Regions from separate parts of the Streptomyces sp. NPDC053367 genome, predicted to be linked through region 1. Evidence: riboswitches for the same ligand, from Rfam matches in the RefSeq annotation. Region 1 holds a riboswitch; each other region holds the start of a gene.

The links. A riboswitch is a leader RNA that binds a small molecule or an ion and turns the genes downstream of it on or off. The one in region 1 is predicted to bind cyclic di-AMP.
Region 2: another riboswitch for cyclic di-AMP. It lies ahead of ACIGXJ_RS31940 (peptidoglycan DD-metalloendopeptidase family protein); the one in region 1 lies ahead of ACIGXJ_RS27970 (M23 family metallopeptidase).
Region 3: another riboswitch for cyclic di-AMP. It lies ahead of ACIGXJ_RS25475 (transglycosylase SLT domain-containing protein); the one in region 1 lies ahead of ACIGXJ_RS27970 (M23 family metallopeptidase).

What each region holds. Positions count from the first base shown of each region.
Region 1 is NZ_JBITYN010000010.1:263,444-270,937, forward strand. It holds gene ACIGXJ_RS27955 (GNAT family N-acetyltransferase) at 1-529, opposite strand, end outside; gene ACIGXJ_RS27960 (HPr family phosphocarrier protein) at 709-990, shown strand; gene ACIGXJ_RS27965 (GntR family transcriptional regulator) at 1,141-1,836, opposite strand; gene ACIGXJ_RS27970 (M23 family metallopeptidase) at 2,031-2,795, opposite strand; cyclic di-AMP (ydaO/yuaA leader) riboswitch at 2,808-2,972, opposite strand; gene ACIGXJ_RS27975 (M16 family metallopeptidase) at 3,187-4,575, opposite strand; gene ACIGXJ_RS27980 (M16 family metallopeptidase) at 4,572-5,978, opposite strand; gene ACIGXJ_RS27985 (DNA topoisomerase (ATP-hydrolyzing) subunit A) at 6,227-7,494, shown strand, end outside.
Region 2 is NZ_JBITYN010000013.1:86,618-94,111, reverse strand. It holds partial or broken gene ACIGXJ_RS31955 (Glu/Leu/Phe/Val dehydrogenase dimerization domain-containing protein) at 144-1,322, shown strand; gene ACIGXJ_RS31950 (TetR/AcrR family transcriptional regulator) at 1,523-2,134, shown strand; gene ACIGXJ_RS31945 (SGNH/GDSL hydrolase family protein) at 2,380-3,165, opposite strand; gene ACIGXJ_RS31940 (peptidoglycan DD-metalloendopeptidase family protein) at 3,416-4,366, opposite strand; cyclic di-AMP (ydaO/yuaA leader) riboswitch at 4,370-4,528, opposite strand; gene ACIGXJ_RS31935 (tyrosine-protein phosphatase) at 4,968-5,765, shown strand; gene ACIGXJ_RS31930 (DUF6126 family protein) at 5,787-5,906, opposite strand; gene ACIGXJ_RS31925 (helix-turn-helix domain-containing protein) at 5,903-6,544, opposite strand; gene ACIGXJ_RS31920 (aspartate aminotransferase family protein) at 6,606-7,494, opposite strand, start outside.
Region 3 is NZ_JBITYN010000009.1:189,093-196,586, reverse strand. It holds gene ACIGXJ_RS25480 (CocE/NonD family hydrolase) at 1-1,685, shown strand, start outside; cyclic di-AMP (ydaO/yuaA leader) riboswitch at 1,954-2,134, shown strand; gene ACIGXJ_RS25475 (transglycosylase SLT domain-containing protein) at 2,139-2,609, shown strand; gene ACIGXJ_RS25470 (HAD family hydrolase) at 2,617-3,441, opposite strand; gene fahA (fumarylacetoacetase) at 3,762-4,982, shown strand; gene ACIGXJ_RS25460 (M56 family metallopeptidase) at 5,425-6,363, shown strand; gene recQ (DNA helicase RecQ) at 6,542-7,494, opposite strand, start outside.

The sequences.
Region 1 (7,494 bases):
CGCCGTCCTCGAAGCTGCGCTTCTGGGTGTAGCCGGCGTCCGTGAACACCTTGATCATCTTGGTGTTGGCGGGCAGCACCTCGGCGGCGAAGCGGCGGATGCCGCGCTCGCGGGCGACGGCCGCGATGTGCTCCAGGAGGGCGGAGGCGACCCCGCGCCCCTGGTGGGCGTCCTGGACCAGGAAGGCGACCTCGGCCTCGTCGGCGGGTGCGGACGCGGGCAGCCCCTGGGGGCCGATGCGGTCGTAGCGCACGGTGGCGATGAACTCGCCGCCGATGGTGGCCGCGAGTCCCACCCGGTCCACGAAGTCGTGGTGCGTGAAGCGGTGGACGTCCTTGGCGGACAGGCGCGGGTAGGGCGCGAAGAAGCGGTAGTACTTCGACTCGTCCGAGACCTGCTCGTAGAAGCTGACCAGGCGCTCGGCGTCGTCGACGGTGATGGGGCGGATGCGCGCGGTGCCGCCGTCGCGCAGCACCACGTCGGCTTCCCAGTGGGCGGGGTACTCCTGCCGGTCCGGCGCGCTCTGCATGGGGCCCAGAGTACGGCTCGCGTACGACAACGGCGCGGGGCAGTCTGTGAGGACGCGGGGTCCGGACCGAGGCCGCGGTCCGGCCGCCGCCCCGGGAGCGGGAGACAGGCCCGTCCCGGAGACGCTTCACGTGTGGAACACTGGTCTAGACAACCCTGAGCACTGAAGGGCAGCAACACATGGCTGAGCGCCGCGTCAACGTCGGCTGGGCCGAGGGCCTCCACGCCCGCCCCGCTTCCATCTTCGTCCGAGCCGCCACGGCCGCAGGCGTCCCCGTGACGATCGCCAAGGCCGACGGCAACCCCGTCAACGCGGCCTCCATGCTGGCCGTCCTCGGCCTCGGCGCCCAGGGCGGCGAGGAGATCGTCCTGGCCTCCGACGCCGAGGGCGCGGACGCCGCCCTCGACCGCCTGGCCAAGCTGGTCGCCGAAGGCCTTGAGGAGCTTCCCGAGACCGTCTGAGGAATCCGACACCGAAGGGCTCGTCCGCATTACCGGGCGAGCCCTTCGCATTTCCCCGTTCAGGGGGAGTTCACGCGCGGGAGAAATAGACTCCCGGGCAGCATGAATAAACCCCCAGGAAATTACTCCTCTTTGTATACGGCGCTCGTGTTAATGCCGCACGCCCGACATGTTTACGGGATGTTGCGAAGTCCTCACACGGTCGGCGCGGTCGGCGCCCCCGGAAAAGCGCAGCCGGTGCGCGGCAATCGCCCGTTCGGTGTGCAGCGCGGTGATCGCCCGCGCGCGTTCACCGTCCCCGCGCGCGACGGCGTCCACGATCGCGCCGTGCTCGGCCCAGGAGTCCACGGGCCCCGTCGGTGCGTCCGTGGTGTACATCCAGGCGATCTTGTGCCGCAGCTGGGTCAGCACCGACACCAGGGCGGGGCTGCCGGAGGCCTGGGCCAGCGTCTCGTGGAACCAGCCGCCGAGCGAGCGCAGATCCTCGCTGCTGCCCCGCCTGGCCCGCTCCTGGCCCAGCCGGACGAGGCCGCGCAGCACCTTCAGATGGGCCTCGGTACGGCGCTGGGCGGCCCGTGAGGCGCTCAGCGGCTCCAGCAGCATGCGCATCTCCAGCAGGTCGGCGGCCTCCTGCTCGGTGGGTTCTGCCACGCACGCGCCCGCGTGCCGCCGGGTGACGACGAAGCCCTCCGCCTCCAGCGTGCGCAGCGCCTCCCGGACGGGCACGCGCGAGACGCCGTAGCGGCGCGCGAGCAGTTCCTCGGTGAGCCGGCTGCCGCGTTCGTGGACGCCCGCGACGATGTCGTCCCGGATCGCCGTGCATACCGAGTGCGCCGGAACACGCATGACCGACCTCCGCCTTAATCCCCGTGAAACGTCGACGATTGACGTGTGTTCAGCGACTCTATTGCAATGCGGCCGCATTTCCGACGGCGAGCCGGAATCCATGGATATTTTTTGGTCAATCGGCCGGAGCGGGGCGGCGGGAACGCCGAAAGCCCCGGCTGCGGGAGCCGGGGCTTTCGCGGAAAACCTGTCGGTCAGATGTTCACACCGTGCGAGCGGAGGTAGGCGACCGGATCCATGTCCGAGCCGTACTCCGGGCTGGTGCGGGCCTCGAAGTGCAGGTGCGGGCCGGTGACGTTGCCGGTGGCGCCGGACAGGCCGATCTGCTGACCGGGCTCGACCGACTGGCCCACGGCGACGGAGATGGAGGAGAGGTGGCCGTACTGGGTGTACGTGCCGTCGTGCATCTGGATGACCACCTGGTTGCCGTACGCGCCGCCCCAGCCGGCCTCGACGACCGTGCCCATGCCCACGGACTGGACGACGGTGCCGCTGGCGGCGTGGAAGTCGACGCCCGTGTGGCTGCCGGAGGACCACAGCGCGCTGCTGGCCTGGTAGCCGGTGGAGACGTACGAGCCCGCGATCGGGGCCACGAAGGTGTTCAGGCGCTTGCGCTCGGCCTCACGGGCGGCGCGCTCCCTGGCCTCGCGGGCGGCCTCGGCCCGCGCCACGGCGCGCTTGACGGCGGCCTCTTCGGCCTGCTGCTCGGCGAGCGCTTCCTCGGCGGCCTGCTTCTGTGCGGCGGCCTGGGCGTCGATCTGCTCGGCCACGGAGTCGCCGATGGTGACGACCGGCAGCAGGCCGGTCTGCTCGGCCTCGGGCTCGGCGGCGAGGGCGGGGCCCGCGAGGGTGCCGATGACGCCGGTGGTGGTGAGGGCCGCGACGCCCGCCGCGCGGGCGGTGGTGCGCTGCATCCTGCTGGGACGGCGGTGCTTCCCGTTGGCGCGCGTGAACGCCATGAAGTGGCTTGTCCTTTCCTTCCCTCTCGCCTACCGGGTTAGCTGACGGGTTCGGAGCAGGAAGGTCTCCTACGGACCCCCTCGCGTGACGCGCGGGCGTCCGATTCACCCCAGGGACTTCGATGGGTCCCCGGCTCCCCTGGCTCGCGCCGTACGGGGACTCGGCGATGACTGTCCGGTGCCGCGGGTGCGGCGCACTGCCTGACGGACAGCCCGGACGACACTAAGGGGATCATCGTTCGATCCTCTAATGGATCAGGCTTTTTGTAGCGCACGCCACAGGGCAGACAGGCAGCATCTCCTGCAATTCACGGCCAACTCGGACAAAGAGGGGCCCTGATGACGCTCCGGTCACCAGGGCCCCACGCGTGTGTGGCGCGAATTCGCCGCCCTACTCGGCGGTCACCACGGTGACTTCACCGATGCCGAGGGCCTCCACGGGCTCCTTGATCTGCGCCGCGTCGCCGACGAGGACCGTCACCAGCCGGTCCACCGGGAAGGCGTTCACGACGGCCGCGGTGGCCTCCACCGTGCCGGTGGCGGCGAGCTGCTGATACAGCGTCGCCTGGAAGTCGTCGGGCAGGTGCTGCTCGACCTGGTCGGCGAGGGTGCTCGCGACCGCGGCGGCCGTCTCGTACTTCAGCGGCGCCACCCCGACGAGGTTCTGCACGGCAACGTCCCGCTCGGCGTCGGTGAGGCCCTCCGCCGCGAGCGTGCGCAGCACGGTCCACAGATCGGCGAGCGCGGGGCCGGTGTTGGGGGTGTCGACGGACCCGCTGATGGCGAGCATCGACGCGCCGCTGCCGTCGGGCGCGGAGCGCAGCACCTGTCCGAAGGACCGCACACCGTAGGTGTAGCCCTTCTCCTCGCGCAGGACGCGGTCCAGGCGGGAGGTGAGGGTGCCGCCGAGGCAGTACGTGCCGAGCACCTGGGCCGGCCACACGCGGTCGTGGCGGTCGGGGCCGACCCGGCCGATGAGCAACTGCGTCTGGACGGCGCCGGGGCGGTCCACGATGACGACCCGGCCGGTGTCGTCGGCGCTGACCGGGGGCACGGGCCGGGGCGCGGCCTTGGAGCCCGTCCAGGCGCCGAGGGTCTCGCCGAGCAGCGCGTCCAGGTCGAGGTCCGTCAGGTCGCCGACGACCACGGCGGTGGCGGTCGAGGGGCGCACATGCCGCTCGTAGAAGGCGCGTACGGCGGCGGAGTCGATCGCGGCGACCGTCTCCTCGCTGCCCTGGCGCGGGCGCGACATGCGCGAGCTCTGCGGGAACAGCTGCCGCGAGAGCTCCTTGGCCGCGCGCCGGGCCGGGTTGGCCATCTCGTGCGGGATCTCGTCGAGGCGGTTGCGCACCAGCCGCTCGATCTCGCCGTCGGCGAAGGCGGGCGCCCTGAGGGCGTCGGCGACCAGACCGAGGGCCTTGGCCAGGCGGGAGGCGGGGACCTCCAGACTGAGCCGCACGCCGGGGTGGTCGGCGTGCATGTCGAGGGTGGCGCCGCAGCGCTCCAGCTCGGCCGCGAACTCCTCGGCGGAGTGCTTGTCGGTGCCCTCGGAGAAGGCCCGTGCCATGATCGTGGCCACGCCCTCCTGGGCGGCCGGCTCCGCGTCGAGCGGCGCGTCGAGGAGGACCTCGACGGCGACGACCTGCTGGCCGGGGCGGTGGCAGCGCAGCACCGTCAGGCCGTTGTCGAGCGTTCCGCGCGTGGGCGCCGGGAAAGCCCACGGCCTGGCCTCGCCCGGCTTGGGCTGCGGGTGGAAGTCCATCGTGGCGAGCTCGGTCACTTCGCCGCCTCCTCGTTGTCGTCGTGGGCGGCCTCGACCATGGCTTCGGCCTCCGGGTCCTCGGGGAAGTCCTCGTCCTCGGTGTGCTCCGCGGACTCGGGCGACAGCGGCTCGTAGACGAGCACCGCGCGGTTGTCGGGCCGCAGCCGCGCCGCGGCGACCTCGCGGACCTCGTCGGCCGTCACCTCCAGGACACGCTGTACGGCGGTCAGGGCGAGCTGCGGGTCGCCGAACAGGACGGCGTAGCGGCACAGTTCGTCGGCGCGGCCCGCGACCGTGCCGAGCCGGTCCAGCCACTCGCGCTCCAGCTGTGCCTGGGCGCGCTCCATCTCCTCGGCGGTCGGGCCCTCCTCGGCGAACCGGGCGAGCTCCTCGTCGATGGCGGCCTCGATGACGGGCACCTCGACGTCACCGGAGGTCTTCACGTCCAGCCAGCCCAGCGAGGGCGCCCCGGCCAGGCGCAGCAGGCCGAAGCCGGCCGCGACGGCCGTACGGTCGCGTCGTACGAGCCGGTTGTAGAGGCGGGAGGACTCGCCGCCGCCGAGGACGGTCAGCGCCAGGTCGGCGGCGTCGCACGCGCGTGTGCCGTCCTGCGGCAGCCGGTAGGCCGCCATCAGCGCCCGCGCGGGCACCTCTTCCTCGACGACCTGGCGCAGCTGCTCGCCGATGATGTCGGGCAGCGTGCCGTCGCGCGGGGCGGGCTTGCCGTCGTGGGCCGGGATGGAGCCGAAGTACTTCTCGACCCAGGCGAGCGTCTGCTCGGGGTCGATGTCGCCGACCACGGACAGCACGGCGTTGTTGGGCGCGTAGTAGGTGCGGAAGAACGCGCGCGCGTCCTCCAGCGTCGCCGCGTCCAGGTCGGCCATCGAGCCGATCGGCGTGTGGTGGTAGGGGTGGCCCTCCGGGTAGGCGAGGGCGGTCAGCTTCTCGAACGCGGTGCCGTAGGGCACGTTGTCGTAGCGCTGGCGGCGCTCGTTCTTGACGACGTCGCGCTGGTTCTCCATGGACTCGTCGTCGAGGGCGGCGAGCAGGGAGCCCATGCGGTCGGCCTCCAGCCAGAGGGCGAGCTCCAGCTGGTGGGCGGGCATGGTCTCGAAGTAGTTGGTGCGCTCGAAGCTGGTGGTGCCGTTGAGGGAGCCGCCCGCCCCCTGCACCAGCTCGAAGTGGCCGTTGCCCTTGACCTGGGCCGAGCCCTGGAACATCAGGTGCTCGAAGAGGTGAGCCAGACCGGTGCGTCCCTCGACCTCGTGGCGGGAGCCGACGTCGTACCAGAGGCACACCGCCGCGACCGGGGTCAGATGGTCCTCGGAGAGCACCACGCGCAGGCCGTTGGCCAGGCGGTGCTCGGTCGCTGTCAGGCCGCCGGAGCCTGCCTGGTCTGTGGCCGTGTGACCCATGGGCATGTACGTCCCTTCGATCGCGGATGCGGTTGCTGAAAACCGCTGTTCTCCTGCCGGTCCTGCCACTGTATGCAAGCGTGCGGACCGCCGGTGGAGTTCCCGGCCGCCGTACGCCCAGAGCGAGATCCCGTAGCCTGCGCTCAGTCGTGCCTCCACGGGCGACGCCGGGTCCGTTCCGGCGTTGTCAGTGCCGAGGTCCACAATGGTCCGCGTCAGATCCGTCCACACGCCTCAGCAAGGAGCCGGCAGCGATGGCCCGCCGCAGCACGAAGACCCCGCCGCCCGACGACTCGTTCGAGGAGCGCATCCTCGACATCGACGTCGTCGACGAGATGCAGGGCTCCTTCCTCGAGTACGCGTACTCGGTCATCTACTCCCGAGCCCTGCCCGACGCACGCGACGGCCTGAAGCCGGTGCACCGCCGCATCGTCTACCAGATGAACGAGATGGGGCTGCGCCCCGACCGCGGCTATGTGAAGTGCGCCCGCGTGGTCGGCGAGGTCATGGGCAAGCTGCACCCGCACGGCGACGCGTCGATCTACGACGCCCTGGTGCGCATGGCCCAGCCCTTCTCCATGCGGTTGCCCCTGGTCGACGGCCACGGCAACTTCGGCTCGCTGGGCAACGACGACCCGCCCGCCGCCATGCGGTACACCGAGTGCCGGCAGGCCGAGGCGACGAGCCTGATGACCGAGTCGATCGACGAGGACACGGTCGACTTCGTCCCCAACTACGACGGCCAGGAGCGCGAGCCGGTCGCCCTGCCGGCCGCCTTCCCGAACCTCCTGGTCAACGGCTCCTCGGGCATCGCGGTCGGCATGGCCACCAACATGCCGCCGCACAACCTGCGCGAGGTCATCGCTGCCGCCCGCCACCTGATCAAGCACCCCAACGCCGATCTGGACGCGCTGATGCGTCATGTGCCGGGCCCCGACCTGCCCACCGGTGGCCGGATCGTCGGCCTGTCCGGCATCCGCGACGCCTACGAGACCGGCCGCGGCACCTTCAAGATGCGCGCCACCGTCTCCGTGGAGCCGGTCACCGCGCGCCGCAAGGGCCTGGTCGTCACCGAGCTGCCGTTCACGGTCGGCCCCGAGAAGGTCATCGCCAAGATCAAGGACCTGGTCGGCTCGAAGAAGCTCCAGGGCATCGCCGACGTCAAGGACCTCACCGACCGCGAGCACGGCCTGCGGCTGGTCATCGAGATCAAGAACGGCTTCGTGCCGGAGGCGGTCCTGGAGCAGCTGTACAAGCTGACGCCGATGGAGGAGTCCTTCGGCATCAACAACGTCGCGCTGGTCGACGGACAGCCCCTCACCCTCGGTCTCAAGGAGCTGCTGGAGGTCTACCTCGACCACCGTTTCGAGGTCGTGCGCCGGCGCAGCGAGTACCGCCGCGGCAAGCGCCGCGACCGGCTGCACCTGGTCGAGGGCCTGCTCACCGCGCTGGTGGACATCGACGAGGTGATCCGCCTGATCCGCTCCAGCGAGAACTCCGCGCAGGCCAAGGAGCGCCTCAT
Region 2 (7,494 bases), on a different contig from region 1:
CTGGAAAGAGCCGTAGCCACCGGAGGGAGCCGCCGTGGAGGACCCCGCACACGCGCGTGCGCCCCGCGCGAGCCGGCCGGCGCCCTCGCCGAGACCCTGGGCAGTCCGGCGCCCTCGCCGATCGCCCTCACCGAGGAGACCTCATGACCGCTCCCCTGCTGTCGCTCACCTGGACCGACCACGTCACCGGCCGGCAGGGCTTCCTGGTCGTCGACCGGCTGGTGCGGGGCGTGTCCAGCGGCGGGCTGCGCATGCGGCCGGGCTGCACCCTGGAGGAGGTCGCCGGGCTCGCGCGGGGCATGACCATGAAGGAGGCCCTGCACTACGACCCGGAGAGCCGTTACATCCCGCTCGGCGGCGCCAAGGGCGGCATCGACTGCGACCCCCGGGACCCGGAGGCGTACGGGCTGCTGGTGCGGTACCTGCGGGCGATGGGGCCGTACATCGAGCGGTTCTGGACCACCGGCGAGGACCTCGGTCTCAGCCAGGACCTGGTGGACCGGGCGGCGGCCGAGGCGGGGCTCGTCTCCTCGGTCCAGGCGGTGTATCCGCTGCTCGACGACGAGACGGCCGCGCGGGCGCGGCTCGCGTAAGCGTTCGCGGTGGAGGTGGACGGCATCGGGCTGGACGAGCTGGTCGGCGGCTGCGGTGTCGCCGAGGCCGCGCTCACGGCGCTCGACCGCGCGGGTGTGCCGTACGCGGGCACGCGCGTGGCCGTGCAGGGGTTCGGCACGATGGGCGGCGCCACGGCCCGCTTCCTCGCCCGCGCGGGCCTGACGGTCGTGGCGGTCGCCGACCTCAAGGGCACGATCGCCAACCCGGCGGGGCTCGACGTGGAGGCGCTGCTCGCGGCGCGCGACGCCCACGGCATTGTCGACCGGGCGGCGCTGCGGCCCGGCGACCGGGAACTGCCCTGCGAGGACTGGCTGTCGGCGGAGGCGGAGATCCTCGTCCCCGCGGCGGTGTCGTACGCGGTCGACGCCGGGAACCAGGAGGGGGTGCGGGCTCGTTGGATCGTCGAGGCGGCCAACATGCCGGTGGTCGCCGAAGCCGAGGAACTGCTGGCGGCGAGGGGGGTGACGGTGCTGCCGGACGTGGTGGTCAACTCGGGTACGAACGCGTGGTGGTGGTGGACGCTGTTCGGCGACATCGGCGCGGACCCGGACGAGGCGTTCGCGCACACGCGCCGATCGATGCGCGCACTGGTCGACCGGATGCTGGCGCGCGCGGAGGCCGACGGCACGGCTCCGCGCGCCGCCGCGCACGCCCTGGTGGAGGAGAGGTTGCCGGTGATCGCCGAGCGCTTCGGCTGGTACCGGTGACCGTGGCCACGTTCCTCGGGCCCGCGTCTCGCGGTCGTGGGCAAGCGACCAGCGCGCCGTACGGCGGGAAGAGCCCGAGCGCGACCGCCCTCCGGCGCCCGACGACACGCGCCGACTGAACGGCCGGTCAGTTGGTGCCGACGGGCCCCGCAGAGGCGTCGACCGGCCCTGCGGGGAGGGCGCTGTGTAGGGTGAACCGCGTGGCGAGAGTGCGGTTGAGCGTGGAGGAGCGGCGCGAGGAGCTGCTGCGGGCCGCCGTCGAGCAGATCGAGGCTCGGGGCGTGGCCGCGGTGCGGATCGCCGACGTCGCCGCGGCCCTGGGTGTGAGCAACGCGCTGGTGCTCTACCACTTCTCGACGAAGGAGAAGCTGGTCGCCGCCGCGTTCTCCCACGCGGCCGAGGCGGACCTGGCCCGTCTGCGGGGGCTGCTCGGCCGCCGCACCTCCGCGCTGCGGCGGCTGCGGGCGGCCGTGCGCTGGTACGCCCCCACCGGGCAGGCCAAGGGCTGGCGGCTGTGGATCGAGGGCTGGGCGGCCGCCCTGCGCGAGCCGGCCCTGCGGGACGTCACACGCGACCTCGACCGGCGGTGGAAGGCCGCGCTCACGGAGGTCATCGCCGAGGGCGTGGCGGCGGGCGAGTTCCGGTGTCCCGACCCGACGGCCAGCGCCCTGCGGCTGACCGCGCTGCTCGACGGCCTCGCGGTGCAGCTGACGTCGTACCCGGGCGCGGTGTCCCGGGCCCGGGCGACGGGATGGGTGGACGAGGCGCTGGCCCGGGAACTGGGGCTGTCCGTCGAGGCGTTGACCTCCTAGGGGGTGTCTCGTCGATCAGGCCGGATCAGCGAGCGGCGTCCGGTGCCGTGCACCGCAAGGCGGAGGAGGGCGTCGACGCGATGGGGTCCCCGCTCGAGCGGAGCCGAGAGTGGGGAAGTCGGCGACTGACGACAACGCGGCGAGGCGCGGTGCCGGGCGCCGGGAGCCCGGCATGATCGGCGAGACGCCCCCTAGGGCCGGCCCCCGCGCCGATCCGACCCAGCGGGGCGCGGGGTGTCGGTCCCTCAGGCGACGATGCCGATGCGGAGCTTGATCTGGTCCGGCTTCAGCGTGCCCTTGGCCGTTACATGGTCCCCGGAGGACTCCCCGCGCAGGCGGCGCCCGATCCAGGGGACGAGGTACTCGCGGGCCCACTGGACGTCGTCGCGGCGGACTTCGAGGGTGCCGCGGGGCGGGAGGGGCGGCCAGGGCTGCTCGGGGTCGGCCGGGATCTCCAGACCGAGGGCCTGTCCGGCGCGCAGGGCGACGCGGGTGTGGCCCTCGGGCGAGAGGTGGAGCCGGTCGTGGTCCCAGGCGCGGCGGTCCTGGACGGACCTGAGGGACCACAGGTCGAGCACCGGGCAGCCGTAGCGGTCGGCGATGGCCCGCACATGGCCGTTGTACGTCGCGATCTTGCCGCGCAGATGCTTCAGGAGGGGGACGCCCCGGGTGTCGAAGCCGGTCGTCACCATCACCGTGCCGGCCGCCTCGGTGAGTACGGCGACCGCCCGCTCGAAGCGCTCGGCGACGTCGTCGGGGTCGGTGCCGGGCCGGAGGATGTCGTTGCCTCCGGCGCAGAAGCTGACCAGGTCCGGGGCGAGTTCCACCGCCCGGGGCACCTGGTCCGCCACGATCTGGTCGAGCAGCTTCCCCCGTACGGCGAGGTTGGTGTACTCGAAGTCGCCTTCGGGCCGTCGGTCGGCGAGCAGCACCGCGAACCGGTCGGCCCAGCCGACGAACGCCCCGTCGGGGCCGGGGTCGCCGACACCCTCGGTGAAGCTGTCCCCCAGCGCCACGTACGACCCGATCACTGATCTGCTGTCACTCTTCGAATCGTCTGCCACGTCGGCCCATGATTCACCTTCGAATGTGACCTACGCGACCGTAGGCCGGGGTTGACGGGCGGTGAGATAAGCCACTCCCAAAGTGTCGTCAGGTCCGGGAATAACCCCTGCTCCGGTCCTGTTGGGGTGCGGCCGCCCGGGGGTGGGTGCACCAGGGACGCGCCGAAGGCCGGACCCGGGGATCGGGGTCCGGCCTTCGGCGGGTGCACGGTGGGCGTCAGCCGATGGCGACGCCGTGCGAGCGGAGGTAGGCGATCGGGTCCACGTCCGAGCCGTAGTCCGGGGTGGTGCGGATCTCGAAGTGCAGGTGCGGGCCGGTCACGTTGCCGGTCGCGCCGGAGAGGCCGACCTGCTGCCCGGCGGTCACCGTCTGCCCGGCCGAGACGGAGAGCGAGGAGAGGTGGGCGTACTGGGCGTAGTAGCCGTCGCTGAGCTTGATGACGACCTGGTTGCCGTACGCGCCGCCCCAGCCCGCGGAGACCACGGTGCCCGCGCCGACCGCCTTGAGCGAGGTGCCGGTCGGGACGACGAAGTCGGCGCCGGTGTGGTAGCCGCTGGACCACATGCTGCCCGCCACGCGGTAGGCGGTGCCGACACCGGCCCCGGACACGGGGGCGGTGTAACCGCTCGCCGCGGTGGTGTCCGCCTGGGTGGCGGTGGACTCGGCGGGCTTCGGGGCCTCGGTGGTCTCGGCGGACTGCGCGGCCGGCTTCGGCGCCTCGGCGGCCTTCGGCGCGGAGGTCTTCCTCTCGGCGGCGTCGGAGGACTGCGTGGCCGCCGCCTTCTTGCCGAGCGCGAGCTTCAGGCCCGGGTGGATCAGGGACGGGTCGCTGCCGACGGCCTCGCGGTTGTCCTGGTACAGCTTCTGCCAGCCACCGCTGACGTGCTGCTCCTGGGCGATCTTCGAGAGGTAGTCGCCGATCTTCACGGTGTACGTGCGCGGGGTCGCGGCGGCCTTCTTCTCGACGGCCTTGGTGTTCACGGCGGCCTTCTGGACCGTGGCGGCCGCGCTGACGGCCTTGTCGGGGACGGACTGTCCGGTCGCGGCGTTCGCACCGGTGGCCGCCAGAAGCGGCAGGGCGAGTGCGGCGCCACCGGTACCGGCGACGGCGATCGAACGGGTCAGGCGCTGGGCCTTGGGACGGCGGTGCTTACCCTTCGCGGGCATGGGCTTTTTCCTCTCCGGCGCCTGCGAGGTGAGCTGTCGGGTGCGGACTGGAGATGTCCGGCCGCGACGGGCGCGGCTTTACCCCGAGCCGTTCCGGAGACCGGAACAGGCGATTGAACCTGTGGGTCCCCCGCTCCTGCCGTACACGGGTGGGTTTGCGCGGGCTCCGGGCGGCGGCAGGATTAGGCGTCCGTCCGGATCGGTGGCGAACGTAAGCGACCAAGACGCAAAGGGACAAGCAAGAGGTTCCACCCGAAGGGCTTCTTCTTGATCCTTAGTGGCAATTCCCGGTCACCCTCCGTGCATTTCAGCCGCGGCGCATTCGCCAAACACCCTTGAAAAGCACCTTGATTACGTGAGCATGACGGGCGACTCACGGTCACGTGTATGACGCTCCTCACGTGACGATGCTCCACGTTCCTTTATTCCAGAGCGAGTTGGAATGAAGGCACTAATTCGGACAGAAAGCCCAGATGTGGCGTGAGAGGAGAAGCGGCGCATACATGTCCCCCCGAGGCCGTGTCGTAAGGTCGGTCGTATGGTCATGAGCGAGCCCGTCGGTCGAGCCGCGCCGGCGGGGCCCGACCGGAGGGAGCCCCACGTGACGCAGCAGGTCCCGTCGACCGAGCCGGAGCTGGCCGGAGTCCGTAATTTCCGTGACGTGGGCGGACTGCCGACCGTCGACGGACGCCGGGTGCGCCACGGCGTGCTCTTCCGCAGCGGCCACCTCGCGCACGCGACCGCCGAGGACGCGGCCTTCCTCGCCTCACTTGGCCTGCACACGATCTTCGACTTCCGCAACGCGGCGGACCAGAAGCTGGAGGGCCCGGACGTCGAGCTGCCGGGCGTGCGCAACCTCAACCTGCCGCTGAGCGACCCGGCCGACGGCGCCGAGTTCTGGAAGATGGTCCGCGACGGCGACCTGGACCAGCTGCGGGAGATCCTCGCCGACGGCAAGGCGGCCGGCCGGATGATCGCCTCGTACCGGAAGATGATCAAAGAGCGCACCTCCGAGCACTCCCAGGTGCTGCACGCGCTCGCCGAGGACAGCGTCCCGGCCCTGATGCACTGCGCGGCGGGCAAGGACCGTGCCGGCCTGTCGATCGCCGTGACCCTGCTGGCCCTGGGCGTCGAGCGCGACGCGGTCCTCGCCGACTACCTGGAGTCCAACGCCAAGCACCGCCGCTACAAGGTGCACCGCGGCGGTGACGCGGCCACCGCCTACTCGCCGGAGGTCATGGAGCTGCTCAGCCCGCTCTTCGACGCGCGCGCGGAGTACCTCACGGCGGCGCTGGAGACCATTGAGGAGACCTGGGGCGAGGTCGACACCTACCTGCGGCGGGGACTCGGCGTGACGCCCGAGACCCGCGAGCGGCTGCGGGACCGGCTGCTCGACTGAGGAGCCCGAACGGGCGGCCGCCTACTTGGCTCCGACCTCGAACAGCAGATAGAGGAACCCGGCGAAGACGTGCCCGGCCACGATGTAGATCAGCAGCCGGACCCACAGGGTGCGCGGGAATTTCTGTTCGATGTCGCTCATGGCGTGTCTCTCGTCATGGGGCCCAGGCACAAGGCGGCCGTGGGGCTCTGCAGCAGGGTGTGGACGAAGAGGAGGTCGACGCCGCCCTCGTCCTCGGCGGCGATGCGGTGCGGGGTCAGCGAGTCGAAGTGCGCGCTGTCCCCGGGCCCGAGGAGTTGCGCGGTGTCGCCGAGGCGCAGCCGCAGGCGTCCCGTCAGGACGTGCAGCCACTCCTCACCGGGGTGCACCCGCACGATGTCGCCCTGGGAGCCGTACGGCACGTGCACCCGCAGGGCCTGCATACCGCGGCCGGGCGCGCCGGCCTGCCAGTACGTCCAGCCGCCCGCCCGGGTCGGCTCCATGTCGGCGGCCCGTACGACGGCGTCCCGGTCGGCGACCCGCTCGCCCAGCAGCTCGGAGACGGTCGTACCGTAGATCCTGGCGAGCGCGAGCAGCATCGGCAGCGAGGCCTGGCGCTGCCCGGTCTCCAGCCGGGACAGATGCGCGGGCGAGAGCCCGGCGGAGCGCGCCGCGGCCTCCAGCGTGAGGGAGGCCCGGCGGCGCAGGGCGCGCAGCTGGGGCGCGACGGCGGGCAGGTCGCCCACCGGCGTGTCGGGGGCCGGCCGGTCCGCGGTGGGCTCGGTCTCGGGAGAGCTCATGCTCTCCATTCAGCCGCAACCTTGCCTCTCGGGCAAATTTCTTGCCTCAGAGGCAAAAGCCTCAGCGGTTGACCACCGCCTGCTTCACCAGCGTCCTGCCGAAGTCCCACATCAGCCCGCCCCCGCTGTGCGCGTCGTCCATCACCTCGGTGAAGGCGCCGACGAACCGGTCGACCTCCTTCTCCCCGATGATCAGCGGCGGGATCAGCTTGATCACCTCCAGGTGGTCGCCCGACACCTGGGTGAGGATCCGGTGCCGTTGGAGCAGCGGGACGACGACCATCTGCGCGAACAGTCCCTTGCGGGCGGCCTGGAGCATGGCCCAGCGGCTGCGCAGCTTCAGCGACTTCGGCCGGCCGAACTCGATGCCGATCATCAGCCCCCGGCCTCGTACGTCGGCGAGCAGCTCGTACCTGTCGACCAGCGCGGCGAGCCGGGACCTCAGCAGCTCGCCGGTGGCCCGGGCGTTCGCGACGATCTCCTCGTCCTCCATGACGGACAGCACCGCCAGGCCGGCCGCCATGGCCTGGGCGTTGGAGCCGAAGCTCGCCGAGTGCACCAGGACGCGGTCCATGGACGAGTAGACCTTCTTGAAGATCCAGTCCTTGCCGAGGGTGGCGCCGACGGGGACGTATCCGCCGGACAGTGCCTTGGCGACGCACACCAGGTCCGGTTCCACGCCGTCCTCGTGCTGGTGGGCGTAGAAGTCGCCGGTCCGGCCGAGCCCGGTCTGCACCTCGTCGGCGATGAGCAGCGCCTTGTGCCGGTGCAGCAGTTCCTGTGCGGCGCGCAGATAGCCGGGCGGGGCCTCGTGGACGCCCTTGCCCTGGATGGGCTCGACGATGAGCGCGGCCACGTCGCCCTTCCGCAACTCCCCCGCGAGTGCGTCGAGATCGCCTAGGGGGACGGCGGTGTCGGGCAGCAGCGGGGCGAAGCCGTCGCGGAAGCCG
Region 3 (7,494 bases), on a different contig from region 1:
CCTTGGAGACGGCCGACGGGGTGGACGTGGTGCTCTGGCTGGCGGCCCGGCCGTGGTGCGACGGCAGGGTCGGCATGTTCGGCATCGGCCGCGGCGGCCTCAGCTCCCTCCGTGTCGCGGCTCTGGCGCCCGAGCCGCTCAGGGCGGTCGTCGCGGTCTGCTGCGCCGACGACCACCCCGACAACGAACCGCACACCGCCTCGGGTTCCGTCCGGGCGGAGGAGGTGCTGACCCGCTCCGCCGCGGCCCTCGCCCGGGTCTGTCTCCCGCCGGACCCGTCGTACGCCGGTCAGGGCCGGCGCGATCTGTGGCTGAGGCGGCTGGAGGCCGTCTCGCCGGCCGTGCACACCTGGCTGGACCGGCAGCCCGGGGACGCGCCCTGGCCGCAGGGCGGCGGCAGTGTGGACCCCGACGCGATCCGCGCGGCGGTTCTCGCGGTGAGCGGCTGGCACGACCCGTACCGCGACACCGTGCTCCACCTGCTGGAGCGCCTGCCCGCCGACCGGGTCCGCGGCCTGCTCGGCCCCTGGCCCCACCGCTATCCCGACCGCGACCGGCCGCCCGGCCCGGCGATCGGCTTCCTGCAGGAGACGCTGCGCTGGTGGGACCACTGGCTGAAGGACGAGGACACCGGCGTCCTGGCTGAGCCCCTGCTGCGCTCCTACGTCACCGACGCGCACCCTCCGGCCACGACGTACCCGGCCCTGCCGGGCGGCTGGGCCGGGGAGCCCGCCTGGCCCTCGCCGAGGGTGACACCGGTGACGTACGCCCTCCGGGGCGCCCCCGTCGTCGTACGGTCGCCGATGCACACCGGTGTGGACGCCGGCCGCTTCCGGCCCCTCGGCCACGACGCCGACCTGCCGCCGGACCAGCGGGAGGAGGACGCGCGCTCGGCGTGCTTCGAGTTCGAGGTGGGCGAGGAGACCTGGGTGCTGGGGCGGCCCCGGGTGCGGCTGCGGCTTGCCTGCGCGGCGCCGCGCGGGCAGGTGGCCGCCCGGCTGTGCGACGTGGCCCCGGACGGGTCCTCGACGCTGGTCACCCGCGGGACGCTCGACCTCGTGGCCGCCGGGCCTGCGCAGCGGGCGGACTTCGAGCTGGGCGCCGTCGGGTACGCCTTCCCGGCCGGGCACCGCATCCGGCTCGCCGTCTCCTCGGCGTACTGGCCGTGGATCTGGCCCGAGCCGGGGTCGGGGGCCGGCTTCACGCTGGACCCGGCCGGCAGCACGCTGGAGCTGCCCGTGCGCTCGCGCGAGGCGGGCGCCGAGGTCGGCTTCGAGGAGCCGGAGCAGGCCGAGCCGCTGGGGGTGAGCCTGCCGGCCACCCTGGACGAGCCCCGGCCGGAGCGGGTGGTGGTGCGCGAGGTCGCCGAGGGCCTGTGGCGCCTTGAGGTCCTTCCGGTCCGTGGCGGCACACGCGTGTACCCGGACGGTCTGGAGCTCACCGAGGAGGCGCTGGAGACGTACACGATCCGCGCCGACGATCCGCTGTCGGCCCGCGCCCGCGCCGAGTGGTCGGTCCGGCTGCACCGGCCCGAGCTGCCCTGGGAGGCCACGGTCCGCACCCGTTCGGAGATCGGCTGCGACGGGGAGCACTTCGTCACCTCGGACGAGGTGGTCTGCACGGAGGGCGGCGAGGTCGTGTTCCACCGCACCTGGGAGAAGCGGATTCCACGGGCCGCCGATTAAGGGCGAGTTGGGCTCGATGTCTCAATTGCCGCTCTTGTGATCGACGGTGAGATGACTCACTGCCCGGCCGGTCGCGCGGCGGCCTGCCCCGCCGGCGCAAGCCGCCTCCCGCCGCCTGGTTGAGCGGCAGTCGCCATAAAGGATCAAGTGCCGCAAACAGACTGGATCATGCCTGACCGGTGCTTTGTGTGAATCCGGCACTTGTTTCGCGCATGTGCTCTCGCATACGTTCCCGGCCTGCCGGGCGGACGCCTAGTCCTGCCGCCGCCCAAGGCACCCACCGACATCGCAGCGGCAGGAGCGGGGGACCCAGGTAAGTCGCCGTCCCGGACGTCGTACCAGCTACGACACCCGGGACGGCTAGGGGTGAAGCCATGCCTTCTTCGGCACGGCCGGGCACCTTTCCGCCCGAACCCGACAGCTCACCTCGCAGGCGCCGGAGAGGAATTCCCCATGCCTGCGCACACGCATGCAAACCGCCGTCCCCGTCTCGCCCGTGCCCTCGCCGCCGCCGGTGTGGCCGCCGCCGCGCTCGCGCTGCCGCTCGTCGGCGCGACCGGCGCCTCGGCCGCCCCCGCGGCCACGGCGACGGCGACCGTGTACCCCGACAACCTCGACGGCTGGATCCGCCAGTCCCTCGACGTCATGGCCCAGCACGGAATCCCGGGCAGCTACGACGGCATCTACCGCAACATCATGCGCGAGTCCTCGGGCAACCCCCTCGCCATCAACAACTGGGACTCCAACGCGCTCGCGGGCACCCCCTCCAAGGGCCTGCTCCAGGTCATCGACCCGACCTTCGCGGCGTACCACGTGCCGGGCACCGCCTTCGACCCGTACGACCCGGTCGCGAACATCACCGCCGCCTGCAACTACGCGGCGGCCCGCTACGGATCGATCGACAACGTCTTCGGCGCGTACTGATCCCTCCTCAGCAGTAGATCCGTTCGAGGACGACGGCGATGCCGTCGTCCTCGTTCGAGCAGGTGATCTCGTCGGCCACCGCCTTCAGTTCCGGATGCGCGTTGGCCATGGCCACGCCGTGCGCGGCCCAGTCGAACATCGGGATGTCGTTGGGCATGTCGCCGAACGCCAGCGTGTCCCCGGGCGCCAGCCCGAGGTGCCGGGCCGCCAGTGCCAGGCCGGTCGCCTTGGTGACACCGCACGGCTGCAGCTCCACGGTGCCCGGCCCGGACATGGTGACCGTGGCGAGCGATCCGACCACCCCGCGCGCCACGGCAGCCAACTCGTCGTCACCCAGACTCGGATGGCGCAGCAGCACCTTGCTGATCGGCTCGCACCACAGATCGTCGCGCCGCTCCACCCGCACCGCAGGCAGCGTCGGGTGGGGCATCGTGTAGCCGGGCTCGATGAGGGTGAGCCCGTCGACGCCGTCCTGGTCCACGGCCGCGTACACCTGCCCCACCTCGGCCTCGATCTTGCCGAGCGCGGTCTCGGCCAGCTCCTGGTCCAGGGTGACGGACCACAGCAGCCGGTCGGCGCCGACGTCGTAGAGCTGCGCGCCCTGCCCGCACACCGCGAGCCCCGTGCAGCCCAGGTCCTCCAGCAGGGGGCGCACCCGGGGCGCGGGCCGGCCGGTCACCACCAGATGTCGGGCGCCGGCGTGCGCCACCAGCGCCAGAGCGGCCCGCGACCGATCGGAGAACGTGTCGTCGCCGCGAAGCAGCGTGCCGTCCAGATCGGTGGCGATGAGTGAGTACGGGGTGCGCTCGGCATATGCGGTGGGTGCGGCCATGATCAGAGAATACGGACATCGCGCGCCCCCTCCCCGGCGCCGACCGGCCCCCGCAGGGCGCCCGTCCCAGCCCACACGCCCCTTCAACTCCCTTTCACTCTCCGGGATTTCACCCCCAGGTGTCGCCCTGCGAACCTACGACCTCCCCGTCGGGCAGCCTCCTCTCCCCCGACCGGCGGCGGCACCCCGCCAGCCCCTGGGGCACTGCCCAAGACGGCCGCCTCGGCCGTAACGTGTGGCCCAGCCGCCCGCCCGTGCCCGCACCGGCGGGCGGCCGCACGGCACCGCACACGGCACGCACGAGAGCGAGGCACAACCGCATGCCCCCCTTCGATGTCCCCGAAGGCGACCCCTTCGGCCCGCACAACCTTCCGTACGGTGTGTTCTCCACCGGCGGCCCGGACCAGCGGACCGTCGGCGTCCGGCTCGGTGACCACGTCCTCGACGCGGGCGCGGCGGCCCGGGCCCTCGGCTCCCCCTACGTCACCCTGCTCGCCCAGCCCTCCCTCGACCGGCTGCTGGCCGCCGGCCGCACGGCCTGGTCCGACGTCCGGCGCGCGCTGACGGCCTGGGTGACGGTGCCCTCGTACCGCGAGACCATCGAGCCGCTCATGCACCCGCTCGACTCGGTGACCCTGCACCTGCCGTTCACGGTCGCGGACTACGTCGACTTCTACGCCTCGGAGAACCACGCCCGTAACGTCGGCCAGATCTTCCGCCCCGACGCCGAGGACTCCCTCACCCCGAACTGGAAGCACCTGCCGATCGGCTACCACGGCCGCTCCGGCACGGTCGTGGTCTCCGGCACCGACGTCATCCGGCCCTCCGGCCAGCGCAAGGCCCCCGCCGACCCCGCGCCCGTCTTCGGCCCGTCCGTCCGCCTGGACATCGAGGCCGAGGTCGGCTTCGTCGTCGGCACGCCGTCGCCCATGGGCAGCAGCGTGCCCCTCGCCGGCTTCCGCGATCACGTCTTCGGCCTGTGCCTGCTCAACGACTGGTCCGCGCGCGATCTCCAGGCCTGGGAGTACGTCCCCCTCGGCCCGTTCCTCGGCAAGTCCTTCGCCACCTCCGTGTCGGCGTGGATCACCCCGCTGGAGGCGCTGGAGGAGGCCCGTGTCGCCCCGCCCGAGCGCACCCACCCGCTGCTGCCCTACCTCGACGACGGCGACGAGGAGCCCCACGGCTACGACCTGCGCCTCTCCGTCGCGATCAACGGTCATGTCGTCTCCGAACCTCCCTTCTCCACCATGTACTGGACCGCCGCCCAGCAGCTCGCCCACATGACGGTCAACGGCGCCTCCCTGCGCACCGGCGACCTCTACGGCTCCGGCACCATCAGCGGCCCCACCGAGGCCCAGCGCGGCTCCCTCCTCGAACTCACCTGGAACGGCCGCGACCCCCTCGAACTCCCCGACGGCAAGCGCACCTTCCTTGAGGACGGCGACGTCGTCACCCTGACCGCCTGGGCTCCCGGCCCGGACGGCACCCGGGTGGGTCTCGGCGAGGTGACCGGGCGCGTCGTGCCGGGCCGGGTCGACTGAGGGCTCGCTCCGCGGGTGAGCCGGCCGGGATCCCCGGGATCCTGGGGGTGAGCCTGTTTGGTTCCGCCCCGGCGAGGGCACTGCGGCACCGGGTGAGCCTGGCCCGGGGTGCCTGGCCGGGGATGCCTGGCTTGGGGCGCCTGGCCCGGGGCGCCTGGCCCGGGGCGCCTGGCCCGGGGTGCCTGGTTGGGGGCGCCTGGCCGGGGGTGTCTGGCCGGGGGCCTGTCCAGGTGAGCCCGGTCGGCACGTTCGACAAGGCCCGTGATCCGCGACGGTCCTGCCGGATTTCTTACGTCGGTCGCCCGTCGCCGTCATACTGGCGGCGGGCGGTCGCCGGTCCGCTCCGACCGCCGGAGGGTGCGGCGCCCGGCGTTGCACCCCCGCGTCGCCCGCCCACCTGCCCCGCAGCCGACCCTTCCGATCAGGATCCGGAGCCCGTGGCATGACCGTCTGCATGCTCCTGCTGGGCGTCGTCGCCCTGACGGCCGCCGTGCCGGTCCCCCGTGCGCTGACCCGGGCCGCCTGGCCCGAACGGGAACCCGTGGTCGCGCTGTGGGTGTGGCAGTGCCTGGTGGCGACCGTTCTGCTGTGCTGCCTCACCGCCCTCGTGCTGAGTGCCGCCGCCGTCTTCGGGACCGTCCGGTCCCGGGTCTTCGCCCCGGCCCCGTCGGCCGTCACCGCCGCCTACGACCTGTCCGCTGCGCCGCCCTGGGTCACCGTCCTCACCCTCCTGCTGGCCTGCGGGGCCGCCTGGACCACCGCGATGCTCGCCCGTGAGCTGGTGGAGGCCCGCCGCCGGCGCGGAGCGGCCCGGGCGCATCTGCGGGAACGCGCCCCCGACCTGCCCGCCGGCCTCCCGGCCGCGCGCGGCCCCCTACTGGTGCTGGAGGACGAATACCCGGACGCCTGGTGGATGCCGGGCCACCCGCCCCAGCTGGTCGTCACCACCGGCGCCCTGCACCGGCTCACCGACCGTCAGCTGGACGCCGTGCTCACCCATGAGCGCGGCCACGCGCGCGCCCACCACGACTGGCTGCTGCACCTGTCGACGGCCCTGGCGACCGGCTTCCCCCGGGTGCCGCTGTTCACCCACTTCTGCGACCAGACCCGCCGCCTGGTCGAGCTCGCCGCCGACGACGCGGCCTCCCGCCGGTGCGGCCACCTCACCACCGCCCTGGCTCTGATCGAGCTGAACCAGCACCGCGGTGTCCTGTCCTGCGCCTCCAGCAACCGCCTCCTCGGCGAGCGCGTCGACCGCCTCCTGCAGCCACCGCCCCGGCTGGAGCGCGGGCAGCGGGCCCTGACGACGACGGTGGCGGCGCTGGTGCCGTTGCTGCCGCTGCTGATCACGTTCGCCCCTGGCCTGACGGCACTGAGCTGACGGGCGGGTTTCGGGCGCGGGCCCGGTCCGGGTCCTGATCCGTATCCCGGCCCGGGTCCTGATCCGTGTCCCGGCCCGGGTCCTGATCCGTATCCGGACCCCGCCCGGGGCAGGGGAAGGGGCAGGTGCAGGGACCTGCGGGCAAGCCGCGGCCCGACGGCCGGGCCCGGCCCCGGCGCTATATCCAGTCGTCCGGTTCCGGCTCGGCGTCCATCTCCGGCCAGTCGTCCGGTTCTGCCCGGCCCTCGTCCGGCGCGGCCCCTCGGCCCGGCGCGGCCCCGCCCTCGTCGCGCGCACCGGCAGAGGTGCCCGGTCCGTCCAGCGAGGCCAGCACCTTGACCACGCCCTCCCCGTAGGTCGCGAGCTTCTTCTCGCCGACCCCGCTGACGCCCCCGAGCTCGCGCACCGAGGTGGGCCAGACGGTGGCGATCTCCCGCAGCGTGGCGTCGTGGAAGATGACGTAGGCCGGGACGCCCTGCTCGCGGGCCTGCTCCGCACGCCAGGCGCGCAGCGCCTCGAAGGCGGGCAGCAGGGCCTCGGGCAGCTCGGCCGCGGCGGCCTTCGGCTTGCGCTCGCCCCGGCCCGAGGAGCCCGACCGGGACCCGGCCGGCTTCTTCGGCTCCTTGCGCAGCGGCACCTCCCGCTCGCGCCGCAGCACCGAACCGCTGGACTCGGTCAGCACCAGCGTGCCGTACTCCCCCTCGACGGCGAGCAGCCCTTGGGCCAGCAACTGCCGTACCACACCGCGCCATTCGCCCTCGGTGAGGTCCTGTCCGATGCCGAACACGGACAGCTGGTCGTGGTCGAACTGGATGACCTTGCCGGTGCGCCGGCCGAGCAGGATGTCGATGATCTGCCCGGTGCCGAACTTCTGGCCGCGCTCACGCTGCAACCGCACCACCGTCGACAGCACCTTCTGGGCGGCGACCGTGCCGTCCCACGTCTCCGGCGGGGTCAGACAGGTGTCGCAGTTGCCGCAGCCCGCCGGGTCGGCGTCCTGGCCGAAGTAGGTGAGGAGCTGTCCACGCCGGCACTGGGCGCTCTCGCACAGGGCGAGCATCGCGTCCAGGTGCGCGGCGGCCCGGCGCCGGAACGCCTCGTCGCCCTCGCCCGACTGGATCAGCTTGCGCT